DNA from 4 places in the Streptomyces sp. NPDC102258 genome. Region 4 is predicted to be linked to each of the others. Evidence: riboswitches for the same ligand, from Rfam matches in the RefSeq annotation. Region 4 holds a riboswitch; each other region holds the start of a gene.

Region 1 (3,197 bases), 100 kb from region 4:
CAGCCCTTGCCGACCTCGTCGTTCAGGTTGGGCAGCGCGCCGGTGGCCTTCAGCGCGACCAGGAGCTTGCTGGTGCCCACGCTGCCCGCCGCGAAGAACACCTTGTCGGCGGTGACCGTCTTGGTGGCGACGACCGCCCCCGTGGTGTCGAGCTGCTCCATGACGACCGCGTAGCCGCCACCGCCCGAGGGGGAGACGGTGGTGACCCGGTGCAGGGGCGAGATGGCGACCTTGCCGGTCGCCTTCGCGGCGGCGAGGTAGGTCTTCTGGAGCGATTTCTTGCCGGCGTTGTTGCCGTAGAGGATCTCGCCGTCGATCGCGGACTTGGGGACGGTCCCGGCGACCTCCTGCTTCATGTAGTCCCAGTCGTAGACGTCCGGGACGAAGACGAAGGGGAAGCCGGAGCGCTGGGCGTGCTTGCGGCCGACCCGGGCGAACTGGTAGCAGTCCACCGTCTCGAACCAGTTGGGGTCGACGAGACCCACGCCGAGCCCGGCGTTGGCGCGCGGGTAGTAGGTCGAGTACATCTCGTCGGCGTCCACCGAGGGCAGGATGGCCGGGAAGTTCTGCCGCCTGGGCGTCACCGCCATGCCGCCGTTGACGAGCGAGCCGCCGCCGACCCCGCGGCCCTGGTAGACGATGATCCCGCCCATCTCCTCGGCATCGAGGATGCCCGTGTACCGGGGCACGTCCTTGTCGATGGGGAAGCCGAGGAAGTTGCTGAGCGGGGCCTTCGTCCGGGTGCGCAGCCAGTACGAACGGTAGTCGGGCTTGGTGGTGTTGGCGAAGATCTTGCCGTCGCTGCCGGGGGTGTCCCAGGCCATGCCCATCTCGATCATGTGGACGTCGACCCCGGCCTGGGCGAGCCGCAGCGCGGCGACCGAGCCGCCGTAGCCGGTGCCGATCACGAGCGCCGGGACGTGGGCCCCGGAGTCGATCGGAGCGTTCGCGGCGGCGGTACCGACGACGGTTTTCGCCTGGGCCGGTGTCGTGTTGACCGCGAGGGCCATGGCTCCAAGAATGGAACCGGTTCCAGCGATGAATCCACGACGCGAAACGCCCTTGGAAACCTTGCTGTGCAGGCTTTTGTCACGCATGTGACCTTCCTCACTCTCGATGGAGTGAGAACAAGTTCTAACGGCGACCGCGAAACAAGTCACTACATACGGCGAGGTAACTTGCGGCCGCGAAAACGGTGGATCGTCGCGCCTTCGAGCCCTGCCGCCCTTGCCCTGCGGAACCCGGTCCGGGCCTCCGGCGTATTCGGGCCCGGTGCGATCGGGGGAGCGACCGGCGTTACGGGTGAAAGGCGGCCTCTGGCAGACTTGGCCGGGTTGTCCGGGCGGCGCAGGACAGGAAACCGGTGCGAATCCGGTGCGGTCCCGCCACTGTGACCGGAATCCCGTCCGCGGGATCCCGGGAGTCAGACACTGACGCGCCGCCTCTTCACTTCGACCGGGGACGAGGATCCCCCGGAGAGGCCTTCCCATGTCGCGTTCTTCCCGCGCCGCCCTGCGCTCCTCTGCCGCCTTCGCCTGCCTGCTACCGCTCGCCGCCTGCGGCGGACCCGCCGGGGCGGACCGGCCCGACTCCGGCGCGAAGGCCGCGCTCGGGTTCCCGTACACCGTCACCAACTGCGGTGTCACCAGCACCTATCAGGCCCCGCCGGGGCGGGCCGTCACCATGAACCAGCACGCCACCGAGATCATGCTCGCCCTCGGGCTCCAGGACCGGATCGCGGGCACGGCCTACCTCGACGACTCCGTGCTCCCCGCCTACCGGGCCGCCTACGACAAGACCAAGGTGCTGGCCAAGGAGTACCCCTCCAGGGAGGTCCTCCTCTCCGCCGGCCCCGACTTCGTGTACGGCGGCTACGCCAGCGCCTTCGACAAGGCGCAGGGCCGCGACCGCGAAGGACTGGCGAAGTCCGGCATCGACTCCCGCCTGAGCGTGGAGTACTGCACCGAGGGGCCCGTCGGCCTCGCCCAGCTGAAGACCGAGATCACCGAAGTCGCCCGCACCTTCGGCGTGCCCGAACGCGGCGCGGCGCTCATCGCCGACGAGCAGCGCCGCGTCGACGCCGTGACCGCACGGGTGAAGGACGGACCGAAGCCGTCCGTCTTCGTCTACGACTCCGGCGAGGGCTCCGCCTTCACCTCGGGAGGTGGCGGCATAGGCAACGAGATCGTCTCCCTGGCCGGGGGGACGAACGTCTTCGCCGACCTCAAGGACACCTTCGGCGACGTGTCGTGGGAGAAGGTCATCGAGCGCAAGCCCGAGGTGGTCCTCATCTACGACTACGGCGGCACCACCGTCGAGTCCAAGAAGCAACGCCTGGTGAACGACCCGGCGCTGGCGGGGGTTCCCGCCATCCGGGACCGCCGGTTCGTCGTGCTGCCGCTGTCCTCCGCCGTCCTCGGCGTACGCGTCGCCGACGCCGTCGAGTCCCTGGGCCGCCAGCTGCACCCCGACGCCCCGTGAAGCGGCGCCGGACCGCCGCCGTCCTCGTCCTGCTCGCCGTTCTGCTCGGCGCGTCCGCGGTGGCGGGGCTCGCGCTGGGCCCCGTACGCATCGGTCCCGGCAGGGTCCTCGACCTCGTGCTCGCCGGACCCGGAGCGCGCGGCGGGGCCTTCGCCTCCATCGTGTGGGACGTCCGCATGCCGAGGGTGGTCCTCGGGACGGTCGTCGGCGCCGGACTCGCCGTCGCGGGCGCCGTGCTCCAGGCCCTCGTCCGCAACCGGCTGGCCGATCCCTTCCTGCTCGGCGCCTCCTCGGGCGCCTCGGCGGGCGCCGTACTCGTCATCGTCTTCGGCAGCGCCGCGGGCGCCGGCGCCGCCGGGTTCGCGGGCGGGCCCGGGGTGCCGCTCGCCGCGTTCGCCGGGTCCATGGCCGCGCTCGTCGCCGTCTACGCGACGGCCCGGCGCGGCGGCACGATGACCACCGGCCGGCTGATCCTGGCCGGAGTCGCCGTGCAGTACGTCCTGTCCGCCCTGACCAGCCTGGTGCTCGTGCTGTCCGCGCGCCCCGACCAGATCCGCTCCGTGCTCTTCTGGACGCTGGGCGGCCTCGGCGGGGCCCGCAGGGACGAACTCGCGCTGCCCGTCGCCGCGCTGCTCGTCGGCACCGCGGTCCTCGTCGCCCTGGCCCGGCCGCTCGACCTGCTGCTCGCGGGGGAGGAGGGCGCGCGGACCCTCGGG
Region 2 (3,197 bases), on a different contig from region 4:
ATCGGGCCGAGCGGCCCCCGCGCTCGGGACCTTCGGCCCCGGGGAGGGCCGGGATCGTCGGCTAGCGTGCCCGAGGGGGGCCCGTGAGCCCACCGCGCGAAGAGAGGCAGAGCCACCATGGCCACCACCGAGCACCGCGTCCTGCCGTTGCGGCTGGAGGCCGTACCGCTGACCGTCCCGCTGACCGGCACCTTCGTGTACCGCACGGACCGGCCGTACGAGCTGGCCGTCGACTTCCGCGGCGCCGGGACCCACCTCGCCCGCTGGGTGTTCTCGCGCGAGCTGCTCCTCGACGGGCAGACCTGCGGCACCGGCGAGGGCGACATCCAGGTGTGGCCGCTGCGCCGGGGCACCGAACCGCGGGTGTTCCTCGCCTTCAGCAACGGCCGGCACAGCTGCGTGGTCTCCGCCCGCGCCAAGGACGTACGGGAGCTGTGCCGCCGGATGACCGACCTGGTCCCGCGCGGGCAGGAACGGCGCCACTACGACCTGGACGCGGAACTGAGCGCGCTGCTGGCGCACTGAGGGAACCGCCGGGGTCCCCGGCGGTGTCTTCCCGGGTGACAGGCAGTCCCCGTCTCACGAGAATCGGGGGGACTTCATGCGTCACCCGCTCAGCCCGCGCCGCCGCCGGACCGTGGCCCTGGCCACGGGCGCCCTGCTCACCGCCGGACTCGCGCTCAGCGCCCCGGCATCGGCCGCCGCCCCAGCCGTCAGTGCCGCGACCCCGCTCGTCGTGAACGCCCGCTGGGGCGGTCACTGCACGTACGACCGGATCGTCATCGACCTGCAGGGCGCCGCCCCGCCGGTCACCGTCACGCCCGTCTCCGAGCTGGTCTACGACGGGTCCGGCAAGCCCGTCCCGCTGGCGGGCACGTACTTCCTGGAGATCCGCCTGCACCCCGCCGCCGCACACGACGACGCGGGCCACAACGTCTACCAGGGGCCCAAGCTCCAGCAGATCGGGCTCAGCAAGCTCAAGGGCCTCGCCCTGACCGGCGACTACGAGGGGTACGTGACCTTCGGCGCCGCCTTCGACACCCCGCCCGCCTTCACCACCAGCGTCCTCCACTCGCCCGAGCGGTACGTGGTGGACGTCGCCCACCCGGCCACCTGCTGAACCGGCCGCCCGGGCGCCGCCGGCGGACCGCGTCCCTCCGGGGAGCGGGTTTGTTGCCGGTCCGCCCGGGCGACTAGGGTCAACAAGCCTTGGTGTTCGGGAAACCGGTGGGAAACCGGTGCGGCCCTCGCCACTGTGATCGGGAAGTCCGGCTCCACTCCTGCGGGAAGCCACTGGACCCGCGCGGGAGACCGCGGGGGACCGGGAAGGCGGAGCCCGGGCATCATGACCCGTAAGCCAGGAGACCGGCCGGGGCGCGTCGTCCATCCACGAGGTGCTGGAGAGGTCTCCCACACATGCATATAGCCGAGGGGTTCCTGCCCCCCTTGCACGCGGCCGCCTGGGGCGCCGCGTCGGCCCCGTTCGTCGTCCACGGTGTCCGCGCCCTGACCCGCGAGGTGAAGGCCAACCCGGAGAGCACGCTGCTGCTCGGCGCGTCCGGCGCGTTCACCTTCGTCCTGTCCGCGCTCAAGATCCCCTCGGTGACGGGCAGCTGCTCCCACCCGACCGGGACCGGACTCGGGGCCATCCTGTTCCGGCCGCCGATCATGGCGGTCCTGGGCACGATCACCCTGTTGTTCCAGGCGCTGCTGCTCGCGCACGGCGGCCTGACCACGCTCGGCGCGAACGTCTTCTCGATGGCCATCGCCGGCCCCTGGGCCGGGTACGCCGCCTACCGGCTGCTGCGGAAGTCCGGTGCGCCGCTGATGGTGACCGTCTTCGCCGGGGCGTTCGTCGCCGACCTCGTCACCTACTGCGTGACCTCCGTACAGCTCGCGCTCGCCTTCCCGGACCCCTCCAGCGGGTTCCTGGGCTCCCTGGAGAAGTTCGCCGGCATCTTCGCCGTGACCCAGATCCCGCTCGCGGTGAGCGAGGGGCTGCTGACCGTCCTCGTGATGCGGCTGCTGATGCAGTCCAGCCGGTCGGACCTGGTCCGGCTCGGGGTCGCGCGGATGACCGGCACCGCCGGGGCGCGCCGGGAGGCGGCGCTCTGATGGCCCTGACCCGGAACGCGAAGATCAACACCCTGCTGCTGCTCCTGGTGGCGGCGCTCGCCGTGCTCCCGCTCGCGCTGGGGCTCGGCGACGACAAGGAGGAGCCGTTCGCGGGCGCGGACGCGCAGGCGCAGACGGCCATCACGGAACTGGAGCCGGACTACAAGCCCTGGTTCTCCCCGCTGTACGAACCTCCCTCCGGGGAGGTCGAGTCGGCGCTGTTCGCCCTCCAGGCGGCGCTGGGCGCGGGCGTGCTCGCGTACTACTTCGGGATCCGCAAGGGCCGTCGGCAGGGCCTGGCCCTGGCCACGGCCCAGGCCTCGGACCCGGCGGTGGACCCGGTCGCGGGCCCGGGGGCCACGGCCGGCCCGGCGGCCCCCGTCCCCGCCGCGCCGGAGGCCTAGGCGGTGCTGCCGATCGACGTGGCGGCCCACTCCAGCCGTTGGCGCGGCCGGCACCCGCTGGAGAAGGCCCTCCTCGGGCTCGGGCTGACGGTCACCGCCGTCTGCCTGCCGCCCTGGCCCGGCGGACCGCTGGTCGCGGCCGCCGCCCTCGCCGTGCTTTTGGGCCCGGCCGGGGTGGCGGGCCGGCAGCTGTGGCGGGCCTTCCGGGTGCCGCTCGGTTTCTGCGTGACCGGGGCGCTGCCGCTGCTGGTGTCGGTGGGCGGCCCGGCCGGGTTCGTCGCCCTGGCCCCGGACGGGCCCCGGCACGCGGCGGAACTCCTGCTGCGCACCTCGGCGGCCTCCCTCGGCGTGCTGCTGTTCGCCTTCACCACCCCGGTCTCGGACGTACTGCCCCGGCTGGTGCGGGCCGGGGTGCCCGCCCCGGTGGTGGACGTGGCACTCGTCATGTACCGCATCGGCTTCCTGCTGCTCGACTCGATGGCGCGGGTCCGCCGGGCCCAGGCGGCCCGGCTCGGCCAGACGGGCCGGGCGGCGGTGTGGCGTTCGCTGGCCGGGCTCGCCGCGACCACGTTCGTCCGGGCCTTCGACCGCGCCGCCCGGCTCCAGGAGGGGCTGGCCGGGCGCGGTTACGACGGCGCGCTACGGGTCCTCGTCCCCGAGGCGTCGCTGTCCTGGCGG
Region 3 (3,197 bases), on a different contig from region 4:
GGCCCACCGGCCGCCAGCGGGAGTTGGAGCGGCCCGCCTGCTCGGTCGGGTAGAAGTTGATGTCCACGACGCGGTCGAGGAAGGTCACCGCGGTGCGGACGGTCTCGTCCAGGCGCTCCCAGTCGATGTCGCCGTCCACGACGAAGGCGCCCATGTTGACCGAGCCGAGGTTGCAGACGGCCGTCTCGCCGTCGTTGGTGACCTCGATGATCTCGGTGCAGAGGTTGGAGGAGTGGACGACCGTGCCCGGCTCGGCGGTCTGGTTCGCCGTGCGGTTGGAGGCGTCCTTGAAGGTCATCCAGCCCTGGCCGGTCTGCGCGAGGGTGCGCATCATCCGGCCGTACAGGTCGCGGGCGGGCATGGTCTTGCGGGCCAGCCCGTCGGCCTCGGCCTTGCGGTAGGCGGCGTCGAAGTCGTCGCCCCACAGGTCGACCAGCTCGGGCACGTCGGCGGGGGAGAACAGCGACCACTCGGCGTCGGCGTTGACCCGGCGCATGAACTCGTCCGGCACCCAGTGGGCGAGGTTCAGGTTGTGGGTGCGGCGCTGGTCCTCGCCGGTGTTGTCGCGGAGCTCCAGGAACTCCTCGATGTCCGCGTGCCAGGTCTCCAGGTAGACGGCGGCGGCGCCCTTGCGGCGGCCGCCCTGGTTCACGGCGGCGACGGAGGCGTCGAGGGTCTTCAGGAACGGCACGATGCCGTTGGAGTGGCCGTTGGTGCCGCGGATCAGCGAACCGCGGGCGCGGATGCGGGAGTACGACAGGCCGATGCCGCCGGCGTGCTTGGACAGGCGCGCGACCTGGTGGTAGCGGTCGTAGATCGAGTCCAGCTCGTCCAGCGGGGAGTCCAGCAGGTAGCAGGAGGACATCTGCGGGTGGCGGGTGCCGGAGTTGAAGAGCGTGGGGGAGGACGGCAGGTAGTCCAGGCGGCTCATCAGCCGGTAGAGGGAGGCGACTTCCTCGACGGCCTGGACCGAGTCGTTCTCCGCGAGGCCGCACGCCACGCGCAGCATGAAGTACTGGGGGGTCTCGATCACCTGACGGGTGAGGGGGTGGCGCAGCAGGTAGCGGCTGTGCAGGGTGCGCAGGCCGAAGAAGCCGAAGCGGTCGTCCGCGCCCTCGGCGAGCGCGTGCGCGACCAGGGCGTCGAGCCGGGCGGCGTGGAGGGCCACGAACTCGGCGGTGCGGTCGGCGATCAGGCCCTCGCGGTGACCCACCGCGACGGACTCGGCGAAGGAGGTGGACCCCTGGCCCGCGGCCTCGTCGGCGACGGCCAGCGTGAGCAGGCGGGCGGCGAGGCGGGAGTACGCCGGGTCCTCGGAGATCAGCCCCGCGGCTGCCTCGGTGGCCAGCCCGCGCAGTTCGGCCTCGTCCGCGACGGAGCTGCGGCCGCGCAGGGCGGCGGCGGCGACCCGGCCGGGGTCGGTGTCGGGGAGGTCGGCCGTCAGCTCGGTGAGGGTGCGCAGCAGCGCGGCCCCGGGGCCTTCGGCTGCGGGCTGGTCGGACTCGGCGCGCGGTGCGGCGGGCGCGATGGTCACGGGGGGAGCTCTCCCTCGCTCGGCCCGGTCATCGGTGGGGCGGAGCACGGGCGGGCGCATGCGGGCGTGCGGGTACGCGTACCCCACCGCATGGCGTCCCCCGGCCCAACCGCGAGGCCCGGACGTGGTCGGCACCCGGATCGGTCGAGCCGGGCGCGCTGTCGGCAGGTCCTCGGACTTGCGGAGCACGAAAGGGTGCACTTCATACCGTTGCGGGACAGTTCCGGATTCGCACCGGATTCCCCTGCGGCGACAGCAGCCCTGAGCATACATGTGGGGGCGCCTGGATGCGGTAGCCCCCACATGTAGTGTCGGCCCACAACGCCGCGTCCCGGTGAGGTACCTCTCCGCTATCGTCGGAGACAGCACCGTCGAGGAAGGTGAGCGAGGCATGACCGTGATGACCCACAGGCCCCACATGCCGACCGAGGACTTCGAGGCCGTGGCACGCATAGCGGCTCGCGAGCGGGAGGGGACGCGGCTGGAGTTCATCGACGGGGTCATCAGGAGCAAAGCCATGCCGGACGGAGACCACGGTCGGATCATCCAGTGGCTGCTCAAGATCTGCCTGCAGTCGCGGCCCGATCTGTTCCTGCATCCGGGGCAGGGGATCAAGGCGGAGGAATACCGGACCGGGCGGGCCATCCCCGATGCGGTCCTGGCGCATCCGGACGCCTTTGTCGGCCACGGTGACTGGGTCGATCCCGAGCCGGTCCTGATGGCCGTCGAGGTGACCTCCTGGGATGCCGACACCCACCGGCGGGACCACGTCGAAAAGCCCCGCGCCTACGCGGAGACCGGCATTCCCGTCTACCTCCTGATCGACCGGGCCAAGTGCGAGGTCTCCGTCTACAGCCAGCCCCACGGCCGACGGTACGAGAGCGTCCACATCGTTCCGTACGGCACGGACATCGCCCTCCCCGACCCGGTCGGCATCACTCTTCAGACCGAGGTCCTCAAGGACTGGGTGCGCTGACCACGACGAAGGGCCGCCCCGTTTCACGGAGCGGCCCTTCGGGGGTGGCGGGGGGTCAGCAGCAGTGGAAGCCCTCGCGGGGGTCGGCCTCGCGGGAGTCCGTCCGGGCCCGTTCGAAGGCCCGGCGGGTCAGGACCTCGGCGTGCGGGTCGTGGGAGCGGGCGTGGGCGACGTAACGGTCGTACGCGGCCTCGCCCGAGAACTCCCGTACGAAGTACCGCGCCTTCGCCAGCGCCCCGCGGACCCGGCTCACCGGACGGGCTCCGCGGCCCGGCCGCCGCCGCTGTCGAGGCCGGCCGCGGCCATCTCGGCCTTCTCCTCGGCGGTCGCGATCAGCCCGGCCGGGGCGACGATCCGCGACTGGCTCCACGGCACCTCGGAGAGCCGCACCGAGCCCGGGTCGGAGACGGCCCGCAGGCAGGTCCGGGCCGCGTCCGCCAGCACGATCAGGATCAGCACGGCGAACAGCACCGACAGGACGCCGTCGACCGTGGCGTTGGTGACCACGGTGTGCATCTCGTCCATGTTCTTGGCGGGCGCCAGCACCTTCCCGGCGTCGATCCCGCCCTGGTACTTGTCCCGCTGCGCGAAGAAGCCGACCTTCACGTCGTCGGAGAAGACCTTCTGGTAGCTCGCGGTGAGGGTGACGGCCACGTCCCAGGCGAGCGGGACGGCCGTGATCCACGC
Region 4 (3,197 bases):
CAGAGGTCGGGCAGCCAGCGCTCGCGCTGGGCCCGGTCCCCGTAACGGTCGATCATCCAGCCGACCATGTTGTGGATGGAGAGGTACCCGGCGATGGAGGGGCAGCCGGTGGCGAGGGTCTCGAAGATCAGGACCCCGTCGGTGCGGCTGAGCCCGGAACCGCCGTGGTCCTCGCGTACGTAGACCCCGCCGAGGCCGAGGGAGGCGGCCCGGCGCAGGACGTCGACGGGGAAGTGCTTGTCGCGGTCCCAGCCGACGGCGTTCGGGGCCAGGTGCTCCCGGGTGAAGTCGAGGGTGACCTCGGTGAGGGCGAGCTGGTCCTTGGTGAGGGTGGTCACGGCGCTCATCCCATCGTGGGGATGGTGAAGCTCGCGGCTTCCTTCGCCCCGGAGGGCCAGCGCGAGGTGACGGTCTTCGTACGGGTGTAGAAGCGGATGGAGTCCGGACCGTGCTGGTTCAGGTCGCCGAAGCCGGACCGCTTCCAGCCGCCGAAGGTGTGGTAGGCCACCGGGACCGGGATCGGCACGTTCACGCCGACCATGCCGACGCCCACCCGGCGGGTGAAGTCGCGCGCGGTGTCCCCGTCCCGGGTGAAGATCGCCACGCCGTTGCCGTAGGGATGCTCGGTGGGCAGGCGCAGCGCCTCCTCGTAGTCGGCGGCGCGTACGACGCTCAGCACCGGCCCGAAGATCTCCTCGCGGTAGATCCGCATGGCGGGGGTGACGCGGTCGAAGAGGGTGGGGCCGGCGAAGAAGCCGTCCTCGTGCCCGGGGAGGGTGAACCCGCGCCCGTCGACGACGAGTTCGGCCCCCTCGGTGGCGCCGATGCCCACGTAGCGGTCCACCCGCTCCAGGGCGTCCCGGCTGACCAGCGGTCCGAAGTCGGCGTCCGGGTCGTCGGAGCGGCCGACGCGCAGGGTGGCGATGCGGTCCTTCAGCTTGGCGACCAGCGCGTCGGCGGTCTCCTCGCCGACCGGGACGACGACGGCGATGGCCATGCAGCGCTCGCCCGCGGAGCCGTACCCGGCGCCGATGAGGGCCTCCACGGCCTGGTCCAGGTCGGCGTCCGGCATCACGATCATGTGGTTCTTGGCGCCGCCGAAGCACTGGGCGCGCTTGCCGTGGGCGGCGGCGGTGGCGTAGATGTGCGCGGCGATCGGGGTGGAGCCGACGAAGCCGAGGGCCTGCACCCGCGGGTCCTCCAGCAGCGTGTCGACGCTCTCCTTGCCGCCGTTGACCACGTTGAGCACGCCCGGCGGCAGGCCGGCCTCCAGGAAGAGTTCCGCGAGCCGCAGCGGTACGGACGGGTCCCGCTCGGAGGGCTTCAGGATGAAGGAGTTTCCGCAGGCCAGGGCGGGGGCGGCCTGCCACAGCGGGATCATCGCGGGGAAGTTGAAGGGGGTGATCCCGGCGACGACGCCGAGCGGCGAGCGCAGCGAGTGCACGTCGATGCCGGTGCCCGCGTTGTCGGTGAACTCGCCCTTGAGCAGGTGGGGGATGCCCGCCGCGAACTCGACGACCTCCAGACCGCGCTGGAGGTCACCGTGGGCGTCGGCCACGGTTTTGCCGTGCTCGGACGACAGCAGCCGGGCGAGCGCATCGCGTTCGCCCTCGACCAGCTGGAGGAAGCGGAGCATGACCCGGGCCCGCCGCTGCGGGTTCCACTGGCCCCACTCGGCCTGCGCCTCCTCGGCGTTGGCGATCGCGGCCTCGGTGTCGGCGCGGCCGGCGAGCGGGACGCGGGCCTGGACGGCGCCGGTGTTCGGGTCGTACACGTCGGCGAACAGACCGGAGGTTCCGGTGGTGTGCTTGCCGCCGATGAAATGGGTGAGTTCACGGACCATGATTGCCTGCTCTCGTCAGGTGGATCCGGGGATGGCACGGTGCGCCGGCGGCGGACCCTGTGGGGTGCGCCGCTGGAGGGAACGCCGTGGGACTACGAGCGCGCGTCGGTGTGTGCGCGCTCCGCCGGATCACCTGGGCCGTGGGTACGTACAGGGTCCATGCGTGTCTGCTCCATCCTCGTGGACAACACGGGAACATCGCCGCGGCCGGTGCTCTGGCTCCCGGATCCACGCATGCCGCCCGGCCCCCGGCACGTCGCCGACGGCGCGTGGAGGGCGGCACACTCCCCGGTCACAGTGGCGGGACCGTGCCGGATTCGCACCGGCTTCCCCGCACCGCGGATCTTCACTCCCGAACATATAGTTGGACGTCCTAGTAAGTCCACCCCCGACTTCCGATCCGGCCGCCGGTCGAGCCGGGCTCCACCGGCCGTGGCCGGCGGCTACGGCCACCTCCGGTCCGCGACCGGGTGCAGGACAGCCCCTGCCGATGGGGGCGGCGCCGGAGTCGGCGAGGCGTGACCTGGACGCCGCTGGAGGCAGACCCGCCGGGTACGTGACGAGGTCACCTCCGCCCGGGCCTGAACGATGTCCGCCGGCCGGGACGGGCGCACTGCCCGTCCCGGCCGGCGGCGGGCCGGGCGTGTCCGTAAAGGGGGCGGCCCCTCTGACCGCCGTGGGAGCACGGCGGTCAGAGGGGCCGGGTGGTCAGACGAGGTCGAACCGGTCCAGGTTCATGACCTTGTCCCACGCCGCCACGAAGTCCGTCACGAACTTCGCCTTCGCGTCGTCGGACGCGTAGACCTCGGCGAGCGCGCGCAGCTCCGAGTTCGAGCCGAAGACGAGGTCGGCACGGGTGCCGGTCCACTTGACCTCGCCGGTCGAGGCGTCGCGGCCCTCGAAGGTGTTCTGGTCCGAGGACGTCGCCGACCAGGTCGTGCCCAGGTCGAGCAGGTTGACGAAGAAGTCGTTCGTCAGGGTCCCGGGCGTGGTGGTGAGGACGCCGTGCCGCGACTGCTGGTGGTTCGCGCCCAGCACGCGCAGGCCGCCGACGAGGACCGTCAGCTCGGGCGCGCTCAGGTTCAGCAGGTTGGCCCGGTCGATCAGCAGGTACTCGGCCGGCAGGCGGCTGCCCTTGCCGAGGTAGTTGCGGAAGCCGTCGGCGGCGGGCTCCAGCGCCGCGAAGGACTCGACGTCCGTCTGCTCCTGCGTGGCGTCCACGCGGCCCGGGGTGAACGGGACCGCCACGCTGTGGCCCGCGTCCTTCGCGGCCTGTTCCACGGCGGCCGCGCCGGCCAGCACGATCAGGTCGGCGAGCGAGAGCCGCTTCCCGCCGCTCTGGGCGGAGTTGAAG

Evidence for each region. Region 4 has a riboswitch for cobalamin ahead of ACZ6ZT_RS01485 (CoA-acylating methylmalonate-semialdehyde dehydrogenase). Riboswitches for the same ligand answer to the same signal wherever they lie in the genome.
Region 1: another riboswitch for cobalamin. It lies ahead of ACZ6ZT_RS01970 (ABC transporter substrate-binding protein); the one in region 4 lies ahead of ACZ6ZT_RS01485 (CoA-acylating methylmalonate-semialdehyde dehydrogenase).
Region 2: another riboswitch for cobalamin. It lies ahead of ACZ6ZT_RS08330 (energy-coupling factor ABC transporter permease); the one in region 4 lies ahead of ACZ6ZT_RS01485 (CoA-acylating methylmalonate-semialdehyde dehydrogenase).
Region 3: another riboswitch for cobalamin. It lies ahead of ACZ6ZT_RS09410 (ribonucleoside-diphosphate reductase subunit alpha); the one in region 4 lies ahead of ACZ6ZT_RS01485 (CoA-acylating methylmalonate-semialdehyde dehydrogenase).

What each region holds. Positions count from the first base shown of each region.
Region 1 is NZ_JBVJLO010000001.1:420,333-423,529, forward strand. It holds gene ACZ6ZT_RS01965 (GMC oxidoreductase) at 1-1,097, opposite strand, end outside; cobalamin riboswitch at 1,314-1,453, shown strand; gene ACZ6ZT_RS01970 (ABC transporter substrate-binding protein) at 1,489-2,481, shown strand; gene ACZ6ZT_RS01975 (FecCD family ABC transporter permease) at 2,478-3,197, shown strand, end outside.
Region 2 is NZ_JBVJLO010000004.1:78,398-81,594, forward strand. It holds gene ACZ6ZT_RS08320 (SsgA family sporulation/cell division regulator) at 118-525, shown strand; gene ACZ6ZT_RS08325 (AMIN-like domain-containing (lipo)protein) at 602-1,120, shown strand; cobalamin riboswitch at 1,171-1,388, shown strand; gene ACZ6ZT_RS08330 (energy-coupling factor ABC transporter permease) at 1,417-2,115, shown strand; gene ACZ6ZT_RS08335 (energy-coupling factor ABC transporter substrate-binding protein) at 2,121-2,519, shown strand; gene cbiQ (cobalt ECF transporter T component CbiQ) at 2,523-3,197, shown strand, end outside.
Region 3 is NZ_JBVJLO010000004.1:323,426-326,622, reverse strand. It holds gene ACZ6ZT_RS09410 (ribonucleoside-diphosphate reductase subunit alpha) at 1-1,534, opposite strand, end outside; cobalamin riboswitch at 1,681-1,813, opposite strand; gene ACZ6ZT_RS09405 (Uma2 family endonuclease) at 1,926-2,510, shown strand; gene ACZ6ZT_RS09400 (CstA-like transporter-associated (seleno)protein) at 2,566-2,763, opposite strand; gene ACZ6ZT_RS09395 (carbon starvation CstA family protein) at 2,760-3,197, opposite strand, start outside.
Region 4 is NZ_JBVJLO010000001.1:317,338-320,534, forward strand. It holds gene ACZ6ZT_RS01480 (acyl-CoA dehydrogenase family protein) at 1-347, opposite strand, end outside; gene ACZ6ZT_RS01485 (CoA-acylating methylmalonate-semialdehyde dehydrogenase) at 344-1,843, opposite strand; cobalamin riboswitch at 2,032-2,199, opposite strand; gene katG (catalase/peroxidase HPI) at 2,552-3,197, opposite strand, start outside.